One region of the Janthinobacterium sp. GW822-FHT07H11 genome, then DNA from elsewhere that is predicted to be linked to it. Evidence: predicted binding sites of a transcription regulator. Region 1 holds the regulator's gene; each other region holds the start of a gene.
What was found. Region 1 encodes sigma-54, which starts transcription at its own class of promoters, with help from an activator protein. Its sites were predicted from a motif close to TGGCANGNAANCTGCTTT; they were not measured.
Positions count from the first base shown of each region.

Region 2: a site for sigma-54 is predicted at 1,640-1,657, ahead of urtA (urea ABC transporter substrate-binding protein). Genes of this name have one in related genera too.
Region 3: a site for sigma-54 is predicted at 1,378-1,395, ahead of AC3RCJ_RS04905 (TorF family putative porin). Genes of this name have one in related genera too.

Region 1 covers NZ_CM179507.1:901,831-905,102, reverse strand. Annotated here, with positions in the region: gene hpf (ribosome hibernation-promoting factor, HPF/YfiA family) at 32-394, opposite strand; gene AC3RCJ_RS04005 (RNA polymerase factor sigma-54) at 464-1,942, opposite strand; gene lptB (LPS export ABC transporter ATP-binding protein) at 1,947-2,702, opposite strand; gene lptA (lipopolysaccharide transport periplasmic protein LptA) at 2,702-3,272, opposite strand, start outside.
Region 2 covers NZ_CM179507.1:4,525,514-4,528,785, forward strand. Annotated here, with positions in the region: gene urtB (urea ABC transporter permease subunit UrtB) at 1-207, opposite strand, end outside; gene urtA (urea ABC transporter substrate-binding protein) at 335-1,588, opposite strand; gene AC3RCJ_RS19895 (DUF4349 domain-containing protein) at 1,787-2,575, opposite strand; gene AC3RCJ_RS19900 (transglutaminase-like domain-containing protein) at 2,592-3,203, opposite strand.
Region 3 covers NZ_CM179507.1:1,103,278-1,106,549, forward strand. Annotated here, with positions in the region: gene AC3RCJ_RS04895 (YifB family Mg chelatase-like AAA ATPase) at 1-790, opposite strand, end outside; gene AC3RCJ_RS04900 (accessory factor UbiK family protein) at 957-1,205, opposite strand; gene AC3RCJ_RS04905 (TorF family putative porin) at 1,476-2,246, shown strand; gene AC3RCJ_RS04910 (P-II family nitrogen regulator) at 2,258-2,596, shown strand; gene AC3RCJ_RS04915 (ammonium transporter) at 2,608-3,272, shown strand, end outside.

The DNA.
Region 1 (3,272 bases):
AGTTGATCACAACTGGGGGAAGCCGGTGGCCTTAGACGGCGACGACGGCGTCTTCCTCTGAGTTGTCTGGCAGATGCTTGATCGCCTCTTTACCGTGCCCTTGCACTTTGGTTTTGTATTTCATCACTTGCCTGTCGAGCTTGTCGATCAGGGTATCGATTGCGGCATACAAGTCGTGTGCCAGGCTTTCCACATAGACGGTCTTGCCACTCAGACGCAGGTTGACTTCGGCCTTTTGACGTTTTTCTTTCTCTTTGAGGTTATCCACGGTCAGAATCACGGCGATATCGATGACTTGATCGAAATGACGTTTCACGCGTTCCAGCTTCGTTTGTACGTATTCACGGATGGCTGGTGTCACTTCGAGATGATGTCCGCTGATGGTGAGATTCATACACACTCCTAAAGATGATCGGGTTCGTGCGGTGTCCATCGATTCCGGCCCGCAGAGGAACCGAAAAAACTACAAGCACTTACGCAGACTCACTGGCGGAATTTTCAACGCTTCCCGGTATTTGGCAACAGTACGTCGCGCAATCACCATGCCTTGTTCCCCCAGCATGTCCGCAATCTTACTGTCGGATAAAGGATTTTTAGGGTCTTCTGCTCCTGTCAGTTGCACGATCAATGCCCGTATCGCCGTCGACGATGCTTCACCCCCCGCTTCGGTGGCGACGTGGCTACCAAAGAAATATTTCAACTCAAACATGCCATGCGGGGTCAGCATGTACTTTTGGGTTGTTACCCGCGAGATAGTACTCTCGTGTAAACCCAGTGTATCAGCTATTTCACGGAGCACAAGGGGGCGCATGGCAACGGCGCCATGCGAGAAAAAGTTCTTTTGTCTTTCTACTATCGCCTGCGCCACGCGCAGGATGGTGTCGAAGCGCTGGCGCATGTTCTTGATCAGCCACTTGGCTTCCTGCAACTGCGCGCCCATGGCGCCTTCGCCCTTGCCCTGTTTCAATAAATTGGCGTACATGGCGTTCACGCGCAGGCGCGGCATGACGTCGTTGTTCAGGGTGACCTGCCAGCCATTGCGCGCCCGTTTGACGACCACGTCGGGCACCACGTAGTCGGACACGTCGGAAGCGAACACGGCGCCCGGATGCGGGTTGCACAGGCGGATCACCGTCTGCGCCTCGCGCAAGTCTTCCTCGTCGCAATCGAGGGCCTTTTTCAGCTTGTTGAAATCGCGCTGGGCAAACCAGGCCAGGTGCTTTTCCACGATGACGAGGGCCATGCGCCGCGTCACCAGGGCGACGTGCGGCAAGCGCTTGATCTGCAGCGCCAGGCATTCGGATGCATTGCGCGCGCCCACGCCCGGCGGATCGAAACTTTGCAGCAGCGACAGGGCCGTGCGCAGCTCGTCGGCGTCGATTTCCAGCTCTTCCGGCAGGCGCGCCAGGATGTCGTCGAGCGACTCTTCCAGGTAGCCGTTGTCATCGAGCGCGTCGATGATCAGCTCGACCAGCGCGCGGTCGCGCAACTCGAGCACCGTCACGCGCATCTGCTCCATCAGGTGCTCGCGCAGGGTGCAGTGATGGGCTTCCAGCTGCGGGCGCGCATCTTCGTCGTCGGGCGCCTTGCCCCGGCTCGCCTCGCTCCAGTCGCTGTCGCCGCCATCCATGGCGGGCGGGCTGTCGGCGCCGTCGCCGTCGAAGGTTTCCGCTTCGGCCGGCGCCGCAGGCGCTTCCTGGCCCGGCGGCTGGGGCGGCGCTTCGGCCGGCGCGGCCGTGGAGCTCAAGGCGCCGTCGGACAACAGGCGCAGCGAACGGTCGAGCGGATCGTCGAGGCGTTCGAGCAAGGGATTATCCGTCAGCAATTGCTCTAGTTCCTGGTGCAATTCCAGGGTCGATAATTGCAGCAGGCGTATCGATTGCTGCAACTGCGGCGTCAGTGCCAGATGCTGCGAAGTGCGCAGCTGCAATGATTGTTTCATTGGCTCACATGCGGAAATGTTCGCCCAGATAGACCCGGCGTACCGACTCGTTCGCGATGATGTCGTCGGGGCGTCCCGACGCCAGCACCGAGCCCTGGTTGATGATGTAGGCGCGGTCGCAAATACCGAGCGTCTCGCGCACATTATGATCGGTGATCAGCACGCCGATATTGCGCTCTTTCAAGAAACGCACGATGCGCTGGATCTCGATCACGGCGATCGGATCGACGCCGGCAAACGGCTCGTCGAGCAGCACGAAACGCGGATCGGTGGCCAGCGCGCGGGCGATTTCCACGCGGCGGCGCTCGCCGCCCGACAGGGACAGCGCCTGGTTTTCGCGCAGTTTTTCAATCTGCAAGTCGGCCAGCAATTTATCCAGGCGCTCCTCGATCTCGGCCTTCTTCAGGGGGCGGCCTTCGACGGTCTGGATTTCCAGCACGGCGCGGATATTGTCCTCCACCGTCAGCTTGCGGAACACGGACGCTTCCTGCGGCAGGTAGGACAGGCCCATCTGCGCGCGGCGGTGGATCGGCAGGCTGGAAATATCCACGCCGCTGATATCGATGCTGCCGCCGTCCGATGGCACCAGGCCGACGATCATGTAGAACGAGGTGGTCTTGCCGGCGCCGTTGGGGCCCAGCAGGCCCACCACTTCGCCGCATTCGACCTGCAGCGACACGTCATGCACGACTTGCCGCTTGCCATAGGTTTTCTGCAGCCCGCGAACGATCAAGGTGCTGCCGCAACGTGTATTTTCCATTATTTCTTTCCTGGCGCGGGAGCGGCAGGCGCTTTCTCCGCCGGTGCCTTGTTCTTCGGCTGGATCACCATGCGCACGCTGCCGGCGCCCGGGGTGCTGGTGCCGCTGTCGCTATTTTCCATCGTGAAGACTTCCTTGCGGCTGTCATACGAGATGAAGGCGCCATTGGCCACGTCGGTGGGCTTGCTGCCCTCCAGGCGCGTCAGCTTGGCCTTGGAAAACAGTTTCACCACTTCCGTCTTGTTATCGTATTCCACGCGCTCCGCCTCGCCTTCCACCCACAGGTCGCCGGCGCCATCGCGCTTCTGGCGGAAGGTGGCCAGCTTGCCCGGATCGGCCCAGAAGGTAATGAACTGATAACCCTGCGGATCTTCCGTGATCAGGGCGCGGCCCGCCTTCATGGTCAGGGTCCCCTTGACCAGCACCACGTCGCCCGTCAAGGTGCGCGTCTGCTTGACGTCATCGACCTGGCCGCGCTGGGCCGTAATGACGGCTTCCTTTTCGGAATCGGCTTTCTCGGCATGCGCGCTGCCCATCACGGCCAGCGAAAATAGGGTCAACAGCAAGATG
Region 2 (3,272 bases), 2.8 Mb from region 1:
CGCGGCGTACAGGCTGTCATCCTGCAGGGCGCGCAGCACGCGGGCGGCCTCGGGCGTGGCCAGGGCGGCGATCCGGGCCACGGCGGCGACCCTTGTATCGGGGTCGTCGCCAGCCAGCGGCTTGAGCAGGTCGGGAGCGATGGCGGCCTGCGCCAGCGAGGATAGCAACAGGCAGGCGAGGACCAGCAGTTTGGGGAGAAGCTGCATGTGCGTTCCAAAGAATGACTGCACGGGGGCGTATGCTGCCCCCAAGGGCGACGACTGGGGTCGGATGGGGACGCCTAGTCCCTGAGGGTCCGACCCCGGCAGTTGCTGCTGGGTTAAATATCAGCGCCTACAGCTTTTGCTTGCCCTCATTACCCTTGATATACGGGCTCCACGGCTGGGCGCGTAGCGGTTCCTTGGTTTTCCACACGACATTGAATTGCCCATCGGCCTTGATCTCGCCGATCATCACGGGCTTGTGCAAGTGGTGATTGCTCGCATCCATGGTCAGGGTGAAGCCCGATGGCGCCTTGAAGCTCTGGCCGGCCATGGCGGCGATCACCTTGTCCGTGTCCGTCGATTTCGCCTTTTCCACGGCTTGCGCCCACATGTGGATGCCGACATAGGTCGCTTCCATCGGGTCGTTCGTCACCACCGAAGCCGCGTTCGGCAGTTTTTGCGCCACGGCATACGCCTTCCACTGCTTGATGAAGGCCGTATTCACGGGGTTCTTGACGGATTCGAAATAATTCCACGCCGCCAGATGCCCGAGCAGCGGCTTGGCATCGATGCCGCGCAGCTCTTCCTCGCCCACGGAAAACGCGACGACGGGCACGTCCGTGGCTTTCAAGCCCGCATTGCCCAGTTCCTTGTAGAACGGCACGTTCGAGTCGCCATTGATGGTGGAAATGACGGCCGTCTTGCCGCCGGCGGAAAACTTCTTGATATTGGCGACGATGGTTTGATAGTCGGCATGGCCGAACGGCGTGTAGACCTCGCTGATATCGCCATCCTTGACTCCCTTGCTTCTCAGAAAGGCGCGCAAGATCTTGTTGGTGGTGCGCGGATACACGTAATCAGTGCCCAGCAGCACGAAGCGCTTGGCGCCGCCGCCATCTGTGCTCATCAAATATTCCACGGCGGGGATCGCCTGCTGGTTGGGCGCGGCGCCCGTATAAAACACATTCTTTTCCAGTTCCTCGCCCTCGTATTGCACCGGGTAAAACAGCAGGCTGTTGAGTTCCTTGAAGACGGGTAAAACCGACTTGCGCGAGACAGACGTCCAGCAGCCGAACACCACGGCGACTTTATCCTGCGCCACCAGCTGTCTCGCTTTTTCCGCGAACAGGGGCCAGTTCGAGGCCGGATCGACGACGACCGGCTCCAGCTTCTTGCCCAGCACGCCGCCCTTGGCATTGATCTCGGCGATCGTCATCAGCGCCACGTCCTTCAGCGACGTTTCGGAAATGGCCATGGTGCCCGACAGCGAGTGCAAGATGCCTACCTTGATGGTATCGGCGGCCAGGGCCGCCTGCATGCAGATGGAGGTGGCCAGGGCCAGGGCGCCGGCGGCGGCCGCTTTCAGGATGATGCGTCGTGACATGGGGACTCCTGTGATGGGTTCGTGGGGTCGAGCTGGGTCTGCCATGTTGTTAAAGCAGAATGCATGCCAGCACCAAGAGGTGGCCGCCATGGTGCAAGCGGCCCTCGCCGCACGAAAAAAAACCTGGCTGCACAAGGACTGTGCAGCCAGGTTTCAAATTGCCGTAAAACGGTGCGCGGCAGGCTTAATTCTTGCGCATCAATCCTTGCGCGGAGCTCCACGAAGACGGCGCCAGCCCTTGCGTCCCAGCGGGAACAGCAGCACGAACGCGACCAGCCACGGCAAAATATACGCCATGGCCGTGATGGCGTTGGCCACGCCTTCCGACAGGTTGTCCGTGAAATTGCCCAGCGCACGCTTGACGGGCGTCCAGAACGATTGCTTGCCTTCCGCGCTGATGGCCACGTTCAGCAAGTCCGTGTCTATGCGCTGCATCAACAGGGCATTGGCCGCCGTCGCCTGTTCCAGCTCCACCTGCACGGTGGCCAGCTCCTTGCTCACCTTGATCAGCGCATCGACATTCGTGCCCGAGCGCTTTTCCAGGTCTTGCAGCTGCGCCTGGTACTGCTTGAGCATGTCCAGGCGTTTCTTGCTGTCGAGCACAGGGCGGCCCAGGTCTTCCACCTTGGTGCCCTGGCTGGTGACGTCGCCTTCGGCCGCGACCAGCGCAACGAGCTTCTTGATGCCGGCCGGCTTGGCGCGCATGCTGATGCGCGCATGCACGTAGCGGCCGCTGTCGATGCTCGAATCGAGCAGCAGGCAGCCGTTTTCCGTATCGGCCTTGCAGGCGGCGACGACTTTTTCATACAGGGGCCGCACTTGCGCCTCGTGCGTATCGACGCTGACATTATGTTCATAGGCCAGGAACTCGCTGCCCTTTTCCTTGCCGTCCAGGCGCGCGGCGCTCGATGGACCGCCGCTCTCGCCCTTGCCGCCGCAACCGGCCAGTAACATCAGGCCGAACAGACCAACATACACTTTTTTCATGATTTCTTTCTTGAGATTATTTTTGCAGCGGCAACAATTCGATATCGGGCAAGTGCGCGGCCACATCCTGCACGGTCGCATGGCCGGTCAGCGATGCGATCACCTGCGGCAGCGGCTCCGCCCAGATTTCCGGCAGATCGCGCTCTTCCGGCGCCAGCACGGGAAAGGCCAGCTGTTCCTGCGGGGGCGCGAAGGCGGCGGCGACACCGGGCTTGTTGCCGCGCGCATCGATGCGGTACCAGCCAAATTCTTGCAAGTACACGGCATTCAAGCCATGCAGGCAGAACGGCGGCCCCACTTCCCCCACGGCCAGGCGCTGGTAGCACAGGCCGGCGGGGATGCCATTGGCGCGCAGCAGCGCGGCCAGCAGATGGCTCTTCGCATAACAGTATCCCGTGCCATGCTGCAAGACGTCGGAGGCGCGGCAGGTGACGGGATTGCGCCGGTAATCCCAGCTGTGGGCGATCTCGTCGCGCACGAAGGCAAAGCAGCGGGCCGCGATGGCGGCGTCGCCCACGGCGCCTGCCGCCAGTGCGGCCGCCTTGGCGCGCACGGCTGGATGCTCGCTGTCGATATGCGTGCTGCTGGCCAGATATATGGAAAAGTCGGGGGAAAATTCGGTAGCCATGGCATCAAGATCATGCAAAAAGATAATGCGCGATTCTAGTCGAAGCGGCACGAAATCGAGCGTTTCCTT
Region 3 (3,272 bases), 200 kb from region 1:
CCTTGAAATGACCGCCCAAGGAGTGCACGGCGGCCGCTTCGAGTGCCTCTTCATCGCTCATCGGAGGCAAAATGCCGGGAAAACGGCTGGCCAGCATGGTCTTGCCGGCGCCAGGCGGTCCGACCATCAGGAGATTATGCCCGCCCGCGGCTGCCACTTCCAGCGCGCGCCGCGCTTGTTGCTGGCCTTGTACATCGGCGAAGTCGGGATAGGAAAAGGTGCTGGACGGCAAGGCCGGCCGGTGGCGTTGCAAGGCTGTCTGGCTGTCGCTGGCGGCAAGGTGGGCGCATACTTCGAGCAGCGTATGCGCGGGATAGATGCTGGCGTCGCGGACCAGTGCCGCTTCGTCGGCATTGGCATGGGGCAGGATGAAGGCGCGCGGCACGCCGGTTTTGTCGCGCTGCATCGCAAACGTCATGGCCAACGCACCCCGGATCGGGCGCAACTGGCCTGACAGCGACAATTCGCCGGCAAATTCATAGTGCTGTAATTGCTCGCTGGATAACTGGCCCGAGGCGGCCAGGATGCCAAGCGCAATGGGCAGGTCGAAGCGTCCCGACTCCTTGGGCAAATCGGCCGGTGCCAGATTGGCGGTGATGCGCCGTGCCGGCATCTCAAACCCGCAGTTTTGCAGGGCGGCGCGCACGCGGTCGCGCGACTCTTTCACTTCCGTATCCGGCAGGCCGACGATGGTAAAAGCGGGCAAGCCGTTGGCGAGGTGGACTTCGACGTTCACCTCGGGCGCCTCCATGCCGGCCAGGGCACGGCTTTTCAGGACTGCCAGGCTCATCAGATTCCCCTGCACCGCGCACGCGGGCAGGATCAGTCTAGTCCCTGAAGCCGGCTGGCATTTGAGGTGAGCCAGCAAATGGAGCGAAAAAAAGCACCTGCCCGCATGGGCATCTGCTCAAGCCATGTCCGGCGCGCATGGCGCGATGCGTGCCGGAGGCATCGTTCTAGGCTTTCGGATCGTTCAGGCGTGCTTCCAGTTCGGCCATGCGCAATTCCAGTGCATCCAGTTTGGCGCGCGTCTTGGCCAGGACCTGGGCCTGGATATCGAATTCTTCGCGCGTGACGAGGTCCAGCCGGGCGAAGCCCTGGGTCATCATCGACTTCACGTTTTTCTCGATATCCTTGGCCGGCGAGTTTTCGATGGCTTGGTGGATCTTGCCTTGCAAGTCGTTAAAGAAGGTATTCATGTCCATGGTCAGTCCTTTATTGGTGCGGCATGTGCATCGCACCATTGCGGTGCACAGCAGTGTTAATGTGGTGCGAAAATGGGTAAATTCATCACTCTTCGGCAGGCTTTTTCCGCATGTCCAGCGGCTCGCAGGGTATGTATGGACGGAAATGCACCTGTCAAGGTGGCAATGAAGCTGGCACGTATTCTGCTAAAGAGGTAATGAACGCTTTGTGATCTTCAGCCAAGATTTTAAACCTCAACCGCTTTAAAAGTTCAATAAAAGGGAACCGCCATGAAGAATCTGTCCAAGAACATGACCTTAGCCGCAGCGTTGACACTGGCCATGACCGCCTTGAGTGGCGCCGCCATGGCCCAGGATGCGGTCGCGGCCCCCGCCGCCGCCGAAGCGGTACCCGACAATGTGCTCAGCTACAACGTGGCACTGAGCAGCGACTACCGCTACCGGGGCCTGTCGCAAAGCCGATTGAACCCGGCCGTCAGCGGCGGTGCCGACTATACGCACAATCCTACCGGACTGTATGTCGGCACCTGGCTGTCGAGCATCAAATGGATCAAGGATGGTGGCGGCGACACGAACCTGGAATGGGATATCTATGGCGGCAAGCGCGGTGAATTCGCGCCGGGCATCACCTACGACGTCGGTGGCCTGTATTACTTCTACCCCTCGAATGGCCTGAGCACGAATGCCAATACCTTCGAGCTGTATGGCCAGGTCGGTTTCGGTCCCGCCTACATCAAGTATTCGCACTCGACGACCAACCTGTTTGGCGTGGCCGACAGTAAAAACAGCGGGTATATCGATGCCGGCCTGAATGTGCCGCTGAACGATGACTACACGTTCAACCTGCACGTGGGCCATCAAAGCGTCAAGCACAACGACTCGCTCAGCTATTACGACTACAAGCTGGGCGTGACCAAGGATTTCCCCGGCATCGTCACCGTATCGGTAGCGGCCGTCCGTGCCGATATCACGTCGCTGGCACCGAATGGCAAGAATCTGGCGAAAACCGGCCTCGTAGTGACTGTTTCCAAAACCTTTTAAGCGAGATTGCCATGAAAATGATTACCGCGATCATTAAACCGTTCAAACTGGACGAAGTGCGCGAAGCCTTGTCGGCTATCAATGTGCAAGGCATTACCGTCACCGAGGTCAAGGGTTTCGGACGCCAGAAAGGCCATACGGAACTGTACCGCGGTGCCGAGTACGTGGTCGATTTCTTGCCAAAAACTAAAATTGAAGCGGCCGTGGACGACGCCATCGTCGACCAGGCGATCGAGGCGATCGAGGGGGCGGCGCGTACCGGCAAGATCGGCGATGGCAAGATTTTCGTCTACAACCTGGAACAGGTCATCCGCATCCGTACCGGTGAAACCGGCAACGAAGCGCTCTAAGGGGAATATTGATGCGTAAAAATATAACAACATTGCTAGCCGGGTTGGCCTGTCTGTGTGCCTTTGGCTTCGCCGCGCCGAGTTTTGCCGATGCGCCAGCCAAGGCCGAACCGGCAGCCGCCGCCACGACGGCCGTTGCCACGCCGGCCGTGACGCCGGTAGCCGATGCCGCCGCGCCTGCCGCGGCTGCCGCAGCGGCAACGGCCCCTGCCGCCGTACCCGTCGCCAACAAGGGCGATACCAGTTTCATGATGATTTCCACCTTGCTGGTGATCCTGATGACGATCCCCGGCCTGGCCCTGTTCTACGGCGGCCTGGTGCGCTCGAAGAACATGTTGTCGGTGCTGATGCAAGTGTTCATGGTGTTCGCGCTGGTCATCGTGCTGTGGTGCATCTATGGCTACTCGATCGCCTTCACGGAAAAAACCGCCTTCTTCGGTGGCTTCGACCGCCTGTTCCTGAACGGTATCTGGGACCCGGCCAAGGGCACGTTTGCCGCCGCCGCCACCTTCAGCAAGGGCGTCGTCATTCCCGAGTTCGTCTTTGTCGCCTTCCAGGGCACGTTTGCCGCCATCACCTGCGCGCTGATCGTCGGCGCGTTTGCCGAGCGCGCCAAGTTTTCCGCCGTGCTGGCCTTCGTCGTGCTGTGGTTCACGTTTGCCTACCTGCCGGCCGC